2 regions of the Pseudoalteromonas sp. G5_S1_54_S4 genome follow, and region 1 is predicted to be linked to the other one. Evidence: riboswitches for the same ligand, from Rfam matches in the RefSeq annotation. Region 1 holds a riboswitch; the other holds the start of a gene.
The links. A riboswitch is a leader RNA that binds a small molecule or an ion and turns the genes downstream of it on or off. The one in region 1 is predicted to bind cobalamin.
Positions count from the first base shown of each region.

Region 2: it holds a riboswitch for cobalamin, as region 1 does, so the genes downstream of both, ACTRWE_RS04240 (TonB-dependent receptor domain-containing protein) here and ACTRWE_RS02625 (ABC transporter ATP-binding protein) in region 1, are expected to answer to the same signal.

Region 1 is NZ_JBQKUL010000004.1:4,127-9,925, reverse strand. Features, by position in the region: gene rarD (EamA family transporter RarD) at 1-496, shown strand, start outside; gene ACTRWE_RS02645 (GGDEF domain-containing response regulator) at 502-1,734, opposite strand; gene ACTRWE_RS02640 (MaoP family protein) at 1,820-2,194, opposite strand; gene ACTRWE_RS02635 (LysR family transcriptional regulator) at 2,284-3,153, shown strand; gene ACTRWE_RS02630 (porin) at 3,317-4,249, shown strand; cobalamin riboswitch at 4,299-4,436, shown strand; gene ACTRWE_RS02625 (ABC transporter ATP-binding protein) at 4,511-5,323, shown strand; gene ACTRWE_RS02620 (FecCD family ABC transporter permease) at 5,325-5,799, shown strand, end outside.
Region 2 is NZ_JBQKUL010000006.1:75,373-81,171, forward strand. Features, by position in the region: gene ACTRWE_RS04230 (efflux RND transporter permease subunit) at 1-1,954, shown strand, start outside; gene msrA (peptide-methionine (S)-S-oxide reductase MsrA) at 2,029-2,565, shown strand; gene ACTRWE_RS04240 (TonB-dependent receptor domain-containing protein) at 2,632-4,482, opposite strand; cobalamin riboswitch at 4,520-4,685, opposite strand; gene ACTRWE_RS04245 (YajQ family cyclic di-GMP-binding protein) at 4,966-5,448, opposite strand; gene ACTRWE_RS04250 (VanZ family protein) at 5,600-5,799, shown strand, end outside.

The DNA.
Region 1 (5,799 bases):
ATTACAGTTAATTAGTTTTGGTTCATTTCCGGTTGTGGCATTTTCGTTAGCGACTTCTTTTGCGTTATATGGCCTATTACGTAAAAAACTACAGGTTGATGCCCTGCCTGGGATTTTAATTGAGGCATTAATATTATTACCGGTGGCACTGACCTATTGGTGGTTAATGGCGCCGACTGAAACGTCTAATTTACCAGCGAATGATTGGCTAACTAATGCGCTATTAGTAAGTGCAGGTATAGTGACTACACTGCCATTGCTGTGTTTTACCGGCGCAGCTAAGCGATTGCAATACACTACGCTTGGTTTTTTTCAGTACATAGGGCCTAGCTTAATGTTTATTTTAGCAGTGGTGTTTTACGATGAGGTGTTTGATGCTGAGCGTGTAATTACCTTTGCCTGTATTTGGAGTGCACTGGCTATTTTTAGTTGGGACTCATACCATCAATCGCGTAAACGCAGAAAAGCAGCCATTGTCGCCTCAGGTGTGGTTTAGTTAAACTAAACCACTTTATTACGACCCGACTCTTTGGCTTTGTAGAGCTTTAAGTCGGCTTGTTTTAATAACTCGTCAATTTGATAGGTTTCACTGTAGCTGAAGCCTATCGACAGCGTAAACTTGATTTGTGCTTGGCTAAACTCATGGCTATTAAGCTCAATAAATAATCGAAAACTTTCTAGTCGTTTTAGCGCTTCTTGTTTGGTCAGTTCAGTAAAAAATACCGCGAATTCTTCTCCGCCTAAACGGGCAACCAATTGGTTTTCAAAATATTTATTAAAGCATATCGCAAGCCCTTTAAGAACTTCATCTCCGGCATCATGGCCATAGGTATCATTAATAGCTTTAAAATGGTCAATATCAAGCATAGCTAACATGGCTGGTGCTTTTGCTTTTTTAAACTGCTTTAATGACTTATTAGCCTCTTCAAAAAAGTAACGGCGATTAGGGAGTTTAGTTAAATAGTCAGTATTGGCTTGGCGCTTTATAGTTTCGATATGCTCTAGCATATCGACGTTTTGGCTTAACCTGCAGTAAAATTCTTCACTATTAAAAGGTTTATACAAGTAGTCATTTGCCCCATTTTTTAAAAATAAGGCAGACAAATTAGACGATGTAGCGCCTGAGATACCAATAATGGCTTTTTCTTCATTACTATAAATGCGCCTAATTTCATTACACAGTTCAATACCGCCCATATTAGGCATTTCTTTATCTATGATAATCACAGAGATGTCAGGGGTATTTTCAAGCTCTTTAAGTGCCTCTAGGCCATCGGCTGCTTGTAATATTTGGTATTTATGACGCGTTAATAAATTACAAATATATTGGCGTGTAGACGCTGAGTCATCAACAACCAGTACTTTAACTTGCTTATTGCGAGGTAGGCGATAAAGCTGCTTTTCTAAATATTCGTAAGCTTGTTTATTGCCTTTGATAATGTAATCAATAATAGGGTACTTTTCGACGGTGTCGCGAGTTTGATTATCGATATTGCCAGTCATAACAATGGTAGGGATATCTGCTGCAATCGTGCAGGGAACCGCTTCCCCTTTCGGGGCATCAGGCAATATAAAATCAACGACTGCGCAAAAATAAGCATGTTTACTTATTAGCTCTTTAGTCTCAGCCAGCGACTGGGCAATATCAACTTCATAGCCAATTTTTTGCGCGATATGCTTTTGCACTCGCGCAATAGTGGGGGTGTCTTCAACAATAAGTATTCTGTGCGTCACGTGGCAGCCTGTTTAAATTTTGCAAAAGTGTTTGCTTATACAAGTTGTAACTGCTAAAACGCCAAAAAGCAACTATTGTAGTGACTTATAGATTGTCTGCCTCAGAATAATAATCTTGGCTTATTGGTGTTGGCCCTGAAATTTTTGAGCGTCCAAATAATGTATGGAATTTTGTTTTGCAGGTTGTTAACTTTAAATATTTAACCCATGCTCGTTCAATTGGGTTACTTGGCTCTATTGCGCCACTAACCGCATTTACAAATTGTTGCTGATGTTCGTTTTGTGGCTCAACTGTTTTGTTATACAGGCTTTTTAAAACAACACCATGCTGCTCTAAAATACTTGCCTCTAACAGGGTAAAGTGTCCGCTGCGGCTAAATCCGCGTGGAAAATTTTGGTCATCATAAAATTGACGTTGACTTACGAATGCTTGACGAAGTAGTGAAATATCATTGCTCATAGCTGTACCCTCATACCAATTATTAGCTGGAGTATGGGACATAATCGCTATTTTTTTAAACAAAAAATTTTTATCGTGAGGATAAAAAATTGGACATAGATTTATTAAAAACATTTGTTGAAGTGGTGCGTACTCGCCATTTTGGTAAAGCGGCAGAAAACCTATACATAACGCAGTCTGCGGTGAGTTTTAGAATTCGCCAACTAGAGCAGGGCTTAGGCGTAAATTTATTTATTCGTCAGCGTAATAATATTCAACTCACGGCCCCAGGTGAGCGTTTGTTACCGCATGCGCAAATGATTATTACTGGGATGCAAAGAGCCAAAGTGGATGTTGCACTTGCAGATAATATGCATAAGCAAATTAGCTTAGCTGGTACGCCTAATATTTGGGATGCATTTTTACAGTTTGGTATTACAAATATTGTATCGGCGATGCCTGGTGTATCGCTGGTGGCAGAAGTGAAAGCGCAACAAGAAAGCACTCGCTTATTGTTGGAGCGTACGCTTGATTTAGCTATTTTGTTTGATCCCCCTAAAGTTGATGAACTTGTGGTTGAACGTATTTGTGAACTGCCTATTATTCCGGTGAGTGGTTACGATACGGCAACCAGTGATAACTTTTTTGATAATCAATATGTGTATGTTGATTGGGGAACCACGTTTTCTCTTTGGCATGCGCGTCAGTTTACCGGTAAAACACCGCCTTATTTTAGAACCAGTACAGGGCGTATTGCGCTTGATTTAATACTGCAATGTGGCGGCAGTGCGTTTATTCCACAGGTATTAGTTAAAGATCATTTAGAAAAAGGCGAACTTTTTCATGTAAAAGGGGTAGAAAATACCTCAAGAGATGTATTTGTTGCCTATCATAGAGATAACGAACAGAAAGAGCTGATAGAAACCTTGGTTAATTTGTTAACGCAAATGACACCGAGTTTATTGAAACAAAGTAAGTAGTCGGTAGGCAGTTTATTTTACATGTTATTTTGATTTCAGATTTAATGCAGTTTTATTAATTTAAAAAGACAAAAATGTGTCCTTTGTAATATTTTTGTCATTTAGTGGTGACACACTGCTGCTGTTTTAAAAATTAGTCTTTTGTGATTATCGAGGAAATAACATGAAATTTGCAAAATCGAGCTTATGCTTAGCCCTACTTAGTGGTTTATCTTTTAATACACTTGCAGAGGTAGATATTTACGGTAAAGCAAATGTAACCGTTCAATCATCTGACGATGGTGAAGGATCGTTTACTGAAATTAAAAGTAATGCATCTCGTTTCGGACTTAAAGGGTCTGAAAAAATTTCAGACGGTTTAGAAGCGGTTTATAAGTTTGAATTTCAGGTCGATGTGTCTGATGCCGATTCTAAAGGTGATGACGACAATATTTCAGCGCGTAATCAATATGTGGGCTTTAAAGGCGGATTTGGTCAGGTTGTGATAGGCCGAAATGATACCGCGCTTAAGCAAGCGCAGGGGAAGCTAGATCTTTTCAACGATCTTGAAGAAGGTGATATAAAAAATACCTTTAAAGGTGAAAATCGTTTAGGTAACTCAGTATCTTATGCTTCAAACTCATATGAAGGTTTTAAAGTATTAGCGTCATTTATTGCAGAAGACGACGTAGATGCCAAAAATGGCTACTCAGTGGCGTTAACTTACGGTGATGCAGGCCTTAAAAAGAGCGCAGTATATGCTGCCATTGCTGCTGATAGCGAAGTCAATGGTTACGATGTAGTGCGTGCAACAGTTCAAGGTAAAATTGAAGATTTTAGACTTGGCGCAATGTACCAAACACAAGAAAAAGTAGATGGCAGCGCTGAGGCTGACGGTTACTTAGTGAATGCAGCTTACCTTATGGGTAGCAACACTTTCAAAGTGCAATACCAAACAATGGATTTTGATGACAGCGATGATAAAAGCGCGATATCGGTAGGTGTTGACCATAAACTAAACAAAAACCTTAAAGTATTTGGTTTTTACTCAAGCTTTGATATGGACAGCAATGTTGACCAAGATTACCTAGGTTTAGGTATGGAATATAAGTTTTAACTAAACCTTAGTTAAAACACTCCCTTTTAACCGCACTCAGTTGAGTGCGGTTTTTTTTGCTTTAAATTATTTACTTATCTGCGCATAATAGCCAAGCATTTGGAATGAGGTGAAACTCCTCAACTATACCCGTAACTGTAATCAGTTTTACTGTAAGTCAGATACAAGTGCCTTAAAACTTCATATAACGAGCGGGTTAACTCATTTTCTTTTTGGTACTTGTGGTACTGAGTGTGGGTTTTCCCTGCCTAGGATAATTTTTTGCACACTCAAACCGCTAAAAAAACTGCACTTCTAACCGTTAATAATGTCTCTTGGCGAGTGGGTAACACCTTAATCCTTGAGCATATTAATTTGAGTATTGAGCGTGGCAAGTTTGTTGGCTTAATTGGTCCTAATGGTGCGGGAAAATCGAGTTTACTGCGTTGCTTGTATCGATTTAATCAGCCGTCAGCGGGAGAGGTTAAATTTAATAACACCGATATTTGGCAGCTAAAAAGCGAAGACTATGCCAAGCAAGTTGCGGTAGTGCTACAAGAAACACCGTCGCAATTTAATCTCTCGTTATTCGATGTTGTAGCTCTAGGGCTTACCCCGTATAAAACGCTATTTAGCTCGACCACCCAAGCAGATAAACAAAAAATAGCTCAGGCTATTAGTCATGTGGGGCTTGAATCTCATAGTACTCAATTATTTGATTCGCTATCTGGCGGTGAAAAGCAACGAGCCTTTATTGCCCGCGCTATTGTGCAGCAACCGCAACTTCTTATTATGGATGAACCAACTAGTCACCTTGATGTGAAATATCAAATTCAACTGATGGAGCTGGCTAAATCTTTAGGTATTACGGTATTTGCGTCATTTCATGACTTAAATTTAGCTGCTGCTATGTGTGATGAGTTAGTGGTTATTAAAAATGGAAAAGTTGTTGATGCAGGTAAGCCAAATAAAGTGGTCACTGAGCAGATGCTGGATGAGGTGTTTGGCGTTTGTGCACAAGTGAGCACTCACCCTCAATCAGCAGCTTCGGGTGAGGCTATTCCTCATATTACTTATTATTATGGATACCAATAATATGACGGTTTTTTCTAACCATACCGTTGCATTAATCGTTGCGCTACTATGCGCACTATTAAGTTTATTTATTGCACTGAGTTTTGGTGCGGTACCTACGTCGCTAGCAGATGTATATCAAAGCTTAACCTTTTCAAACGAGGCTTCATTTACCAGCCGTATTATTATTGAATTAAGAATGCCACGTACTTTGCTGGCTTTTTTAGCCGGTAGTGGCTTAGCGATTGCAGGTTTAATACTACAAACAGTCACCCGTAATCCCTTAGCTGATCCTTATTTATTTGGTATTTCGTCTGGTGCTTCATTAGGGGTGGTTATATTAATGTCCTTGGTAGGAGCTGGGGCGGGTATTGCACTATCTGGGGCGGCATTAACCGGCAGTTTAGTTGCGATGGGGTTATTAATTTTAATTGCAGGTAGCCAGCGCAACGCTCAAGTTGAGTCGATGTTATTGGCAGGGGTGGCCTTATCATTTT
Region 2 (5,799 bases), on a different contig from region 1:
TTCAATTAACTTATTAACTCTACTGGCACTAGTATTAGCAATAGGCTTAGTGGTAGATGATGCCATTGTAATGCTAGAGAATATTCACCGCCGCATAGAACTTGGGGAGCCGCCTTTATTGGCAGCTTATCGCGGCGCCCGTGAGGTAGGCTTTGCAATTATAGCCACCACCCTAGTGCTGATCTCTGTGTTTGTACCATTGGTGTTTATGGAAGGACGAATAGGCGCACTATTTACAGAATTTGCAATGGCAGTAAGTGCCGCCGTGTTCTTCTCCAGTATTACTGCATTAACACTCTCTCCGGCATTGTGTTCAAAGGTGTTAAAAGCTTCTGAAAAAGAAAGTAAGTTTAGCCAAGTAATGGATCGCTTTTTTACTAAATTAGAAAATGGATACCGTAACGCTTTAGCGTCAAACATGACTCGTAAATGGGGCTTAATGCTGAGCTTAGTTTTGGCTGGGTTTGTTAGTTATTCACTATTTTTACAAATACCGTCTGAACTTACCCCTAAAGAAGACCGTGGTACCTTTTTTGTACTTATGAATGGCCCTGAAGGCGCTAGCTATGAGAATAATGCCGCTAATATGGCAAAGATAGAAGAGCGCTTAATGCCTTACTCTGAATCTGGCGAACTAAGCCGAGTTTTAGTGCGAGTTCCAGGCTGGGGTGGCAGTGGTGGTGTAGCCATTGTTGGTATGGCGGATTGGGATAAACGCAAACGTTCAACCTGGGAAGTCATGGATGAAATAAGCGGTAAAATGCAAGAGGTCACCGATATACGTGCTTTTGCTATTATGCGCCGTGGTATTGGCGGAGGTGGTTCATCTCGCCCTATTGAATTTGTTTTACAAGGTAATGATTATGCTCAGCTAGCTGATTGGCGCGATAGAATTATTAAACGAGCAGAGAAAAACCCTGGGTTAGTGCGCATTGATCATGATTATAAAGAAACCTTCCCACAATTTTTAGTCAGTATTGATAAAAATAAAGCCGCTGATTTAGGCGTATCAGTCTCGGATGTGGGACGTACACTTGAAACCATGCTTGGCCAACGCCGTGTAACCACTTTTATTGACCGCGGTGAAGAGTACGATGTAATTTTAAAGGGAACTAAAGAAGACTTTGCAAACCCTACTGATATTTCAAATATTTACCTTAAATCTCGCAGCAATGAATTGGTGCCACTCGACAGCCTTATAAGCTTGAAAGAAGAAGCCACCGCCTCGCGTTTAAACCGCTATAACCGTATGCGTGCAATTACTCTAAGTGCCAACTTAGCTGATGGCTATACGCTAGAACAAGCACTAAACTTTTTAAACAATATTGCCGCAGAAGAAAACGACATTGATGGCGCCATTGATTACAAAGGTGAGTCACAATTGTTTTATGAAGGTGCCTCAGCCATGACCTACGTGTTTGTGCTGGCATTGACCGTGACCTTTTTAGTGCTCGCTGCTCAGTTTGAAAGCTTTATGCATCCGCTTGTTATTATGCTCACCGTTCCACTTGGGCTAATGGGTGCTATGTTTGGCCTGTGGAGTATGGGCTTAACACTCAATATATACAGCCAAATCGGTATTGTGATGCTCATCGGGTTAAGCGCTAAAAACGGTATTCTGATTGTTGAATTTACCAATCAGTTACGTGATAAAGGGTTGGAATTTAGTGAAGCTATTTTACAAGCCGCTACCCAGCGTTTACGTCCTATTATAATGACCTCCCTGACTACAGTTATGAGTGCAGTACCTTTGGTACTCGCCTCAGGGCCTGGCTCGGAAAGTAGAATGGTAATTGGTGTGGTGGTATTTACCGGCGTAACGGTTGCCACCATACTGACTCTGTTTGTGGTGCCAGCTGCCTATTATGCACTAGCGCGAAATACACAATCACCAGAGTTTTTACAGCAAAAGCTAGATAAACAAGCAGCTGAAAAACCACTTAAAGAGATCTAAGTCACTCTGAGCGTCGTAATTAGCAGTTACGGCGCTATTTTGGTGCATATAACCATATAATTGAGGAAGTACTTATGAGTTCAACCACACAGGTAGCAACACTCGGCGGCGGCTGTTTTTGGTGTATTGATGCGGCATTTAGGCGTGTTAAAGGTGTACTCAGTGTTTGTTCTGGTTACACGGGCGGGCACACTGATAACCCAACCTACAAAGCCATTTGCACTGGCAACAGCGGACATGCCGAAGTGGTTAAGGTTGAATTTGATTCTAGTGTGATAAGCTTTGAAACCTTACTCGCAATGTTTTTTACCTTGCATGATGCCACCCAGTTAAATCGCCAAGGTAACGATATAGGTACTCAATACCGCAGCGTTGTGTATTACCATGATCAGCAACAACAATTGCAAACACAGGCCGTTATTGCAGAGCTGCAAAGTCATGTTAGCGAACCTATAGTGACTGAGGTGAGCCCAGCAACCACTTTTTACCCCGCAGAGCACTACCATCAGGACTATTTCAATGAAAATCCTGAGCAGGGCTATTGCAGTATTTTAATTGCACCCAAATTACATAAGTTTGAAACCGAATTTAGCGAGTTTTTATCGGAATAAAGTGCTTTTAATAAATAGCCCAGCAATAAGCTGGGCTATTTGTTCCTTGGCAACTAGGATAAGTGACTAAAACTGATAATTTGCCCCCACAAAGAAAGTTCTTCCTGCGCTGTTATAACCTAATAGCTCACCACTGGCAGCAAACCCTGTTGCTGCAGTAAAATATTCCTTATCAGTAATATTTTCTATTCGAGCAGCTAACGACAAATTATCGAGCAACTGGTAATTGGCTGCTAAATTAAATACCGTATAGTCAGCGAGTTCAGAATCATAATACGCAATTGATGGACGCGATGAGCGATACTGCATATCTAAACTAGCATCAAAATCGCCCCATGACTTAGCGAGTTGATAATTAAACGACTCTGAAGGCCTGCGTGGTAAATCTGTATTCGTCTTTTCATCTGTAGCATCTAAAAAACTAACATTAACAGAGTGTTCAAAGCCTAACGCTGAAAACTCAGCCGATAATTCTATCCCCTGCATAGATACTTTATCTATGTTAGTTGCAATATATTTACCTGAGTCTGCATCATAATTATTACTAATCAAATTATTGATACGGTTATCGAAAATAGCAATATCATAACGGCCCCATTGGGTTTCTAAAGTTATACCAAGCTCATTATTTAAGGCTTCTTCAGGTTTAATATTATTGTTTGGTAAATAGTACGGGCTGTTAGTCACAAACGCATTAATTAACGAAGGAGCTCTAAATGCAGTACCGTGATTTAAACGTAGTGTTACATAGTTATTTGCTTTGTAACCAAGTCCTGTACTGTAAGTGTTTGCACGGCCATGGAAGTCATAATCATCGGTTCTAACAACCGCATTTGCTAACCATTTGTTATGGCTATAAAACGCGCCTATAAACAACGCCTTATTATCGCGTTTTTCTTCTGATGACGTTGCTGACGAGTTTGATAAATCCTCAGATAAATAATTAAAGCCACCCGATAGTTCAAGTTCTTCAGTAAGGGTATAAAGCCCTCGATATTCAAACTCAACACGCTCTGTGCTATACACTTGCTGCACATCGGTACCTGTTTGGGTATTTTCTTCTTGCGAAACGCTCACCGAAGTACTTTGGCTATATATATCTGAGGCTTTGTTCCAGCCTAGCTTAGCGGTGTAATTTTCAAAGTCGTAGGCATCGTTACCCCATGCATTATCATATTGTGCTTCGCCTTCACTATACTGAGATTGCAGGCTCAATTGGCCTAGTTCAGCAAGCTCATAAGCTAAATTAAAGCCAATGTTTTTATTTTTGTAGCCATCATCATCATGATCTTTTGTGTACTCAGCCGCTGGATCTTTGCCAGTAACATCAAAACCATCTGTCTCTTCGTAGCCTAAATTATAATTAAAGCTAAGCGCCTCTTTTACAAGCCCACCAGCAAGCTGATAATTACTGTAGCTATGGCTGCCTAAAGTAGCCGAAAGCGAGTTATTTGAGGCTTTACGGGTGATAATATTAATTACTCCGGCTACCGCATCAGAGCCATAAATAGCAGCTCTTGCCCCTTTAATAAGCTCAACACGCTCGATACTGTTAACTGGAATATTCGTCAGCGATACACTACCTGAACTTGCATCGCTCACTCTTACGCCATCAACCAATACTAAGGTATATTTAGCGCTGGCCCCGCGAACAAATATATCTGCCTTTTGACCTAACCCACCATTACGAACAATATCTATCCCAGCTATGGTATTTAATATTGCTGGTAAATCTCGGTAATTCGCTTTTTCAATATCAGCGCGCTCGATAACTGCAACACTTGCTAATACATCATTTATAGGTTGTTCAAATTTATTCGCAGTAACGGTTATTTTTTCAATGGTTTGTTCTGCAGCAGATACAGAAATAGAGAGTACAGCCGAAATGGCCACACCCAGTGCGGTTTTATTTAACATCATGTCCCCTATCTTTGCCCACCGCAAAGATGTTAGTAAGTAAGATTAAATCAAGGCCGGTCTCCGGACTCAGTTACCATAATTTAATACAGCATAACTTTACCGTTGCGGGGGCAGTGTTGGGATTGACTTCATCAATGAAAACGCACCAACTTCCCGATTATCCTACTAAAAAAATCACACCATTGAAGTGTTTAGTAAGCACCTTGAAAATAGACTGCTATTGTTATCTGTTTACTAAAAAAAGTCAACGGACGTCTAAACATCTACAAATCCAAAGGTTCAAGATTCAGGATACGGGGTTCGGGGTTCGGAGTTCGGAGTTCGGAGTTCGGAGTTCGGAGTTCGGAGTTCGGAGTTCGGAGTTCGGAGTTCGATAATTATCATAGATCCAAAAATAAATAGCCAAACAATATAACGTGTTTGGCTAAATACATGTTGCTTTGAGCTCAGCGCCTATAGTGCCTAGCTCGAAACAATAAATTAATCGCGGAAGTTTTTAAACTGAAATGGTTGACCTAAATCAGCAGTGCGTACAACTTGCATAGCCGCTTGTAAGTCATCACGCTTTTTACCTGTTACGCGAACTTCTTCACCTTGAATGGCCGCTTGTACTTTTACTTTAGAGTCTTTGATGGCTTTTACTACTTTTTTAGCCATGTCTTTTTCGATACCCTGTTTAAGTGCAACGTTACGAAAAACATTTTTGCCCGCACGAGAAATATCTTGTAGCTCTAAGCTTGCAACATCCATCCCACGTTTAGAGATTTTACTCGCTAAAATATCAAATAACTGCATTACCTGAGCATCTGCTTCAGCTTTTAATTTAATTGTTTTATCGTTTAGCTCTATTGATGCATCAACGCCTCTAAAGTCAAATCGCGTTTCTAGTTCACGGTTGGCGTTATCAACCGCATTTTTTGCTTCGTTCATTTCTACTTCAGATACAATATCAAATGAAGGCATAGCGTTCTCCTAACTATCTAATCTTAATTTTATGCCGCAATTATAACGTTAAAATGATAAATCTTTACATTTTTCTGCATTTTGTTCAGGTGCGATACTAAATTAGTTTGATATACTGAGGCTTCTTTTTTATACGATTTTAGGAATTTTCGTGACAAGGCGTGTTTACCAAGCAATTTTTTTAATTAGTATTGTTGCGTTTACCTTCTTATTTGCTAAAGAGGTAAAGGGCGCGGCAAACTTATTTCCGCATGTTGATAAAGCAGCGCATTTTGGTATCTTCTTTTTACTTGCCATTATTATGGATAAAGCGTTTAAACTCCCATTATATGCACAAATACTATTACTCGC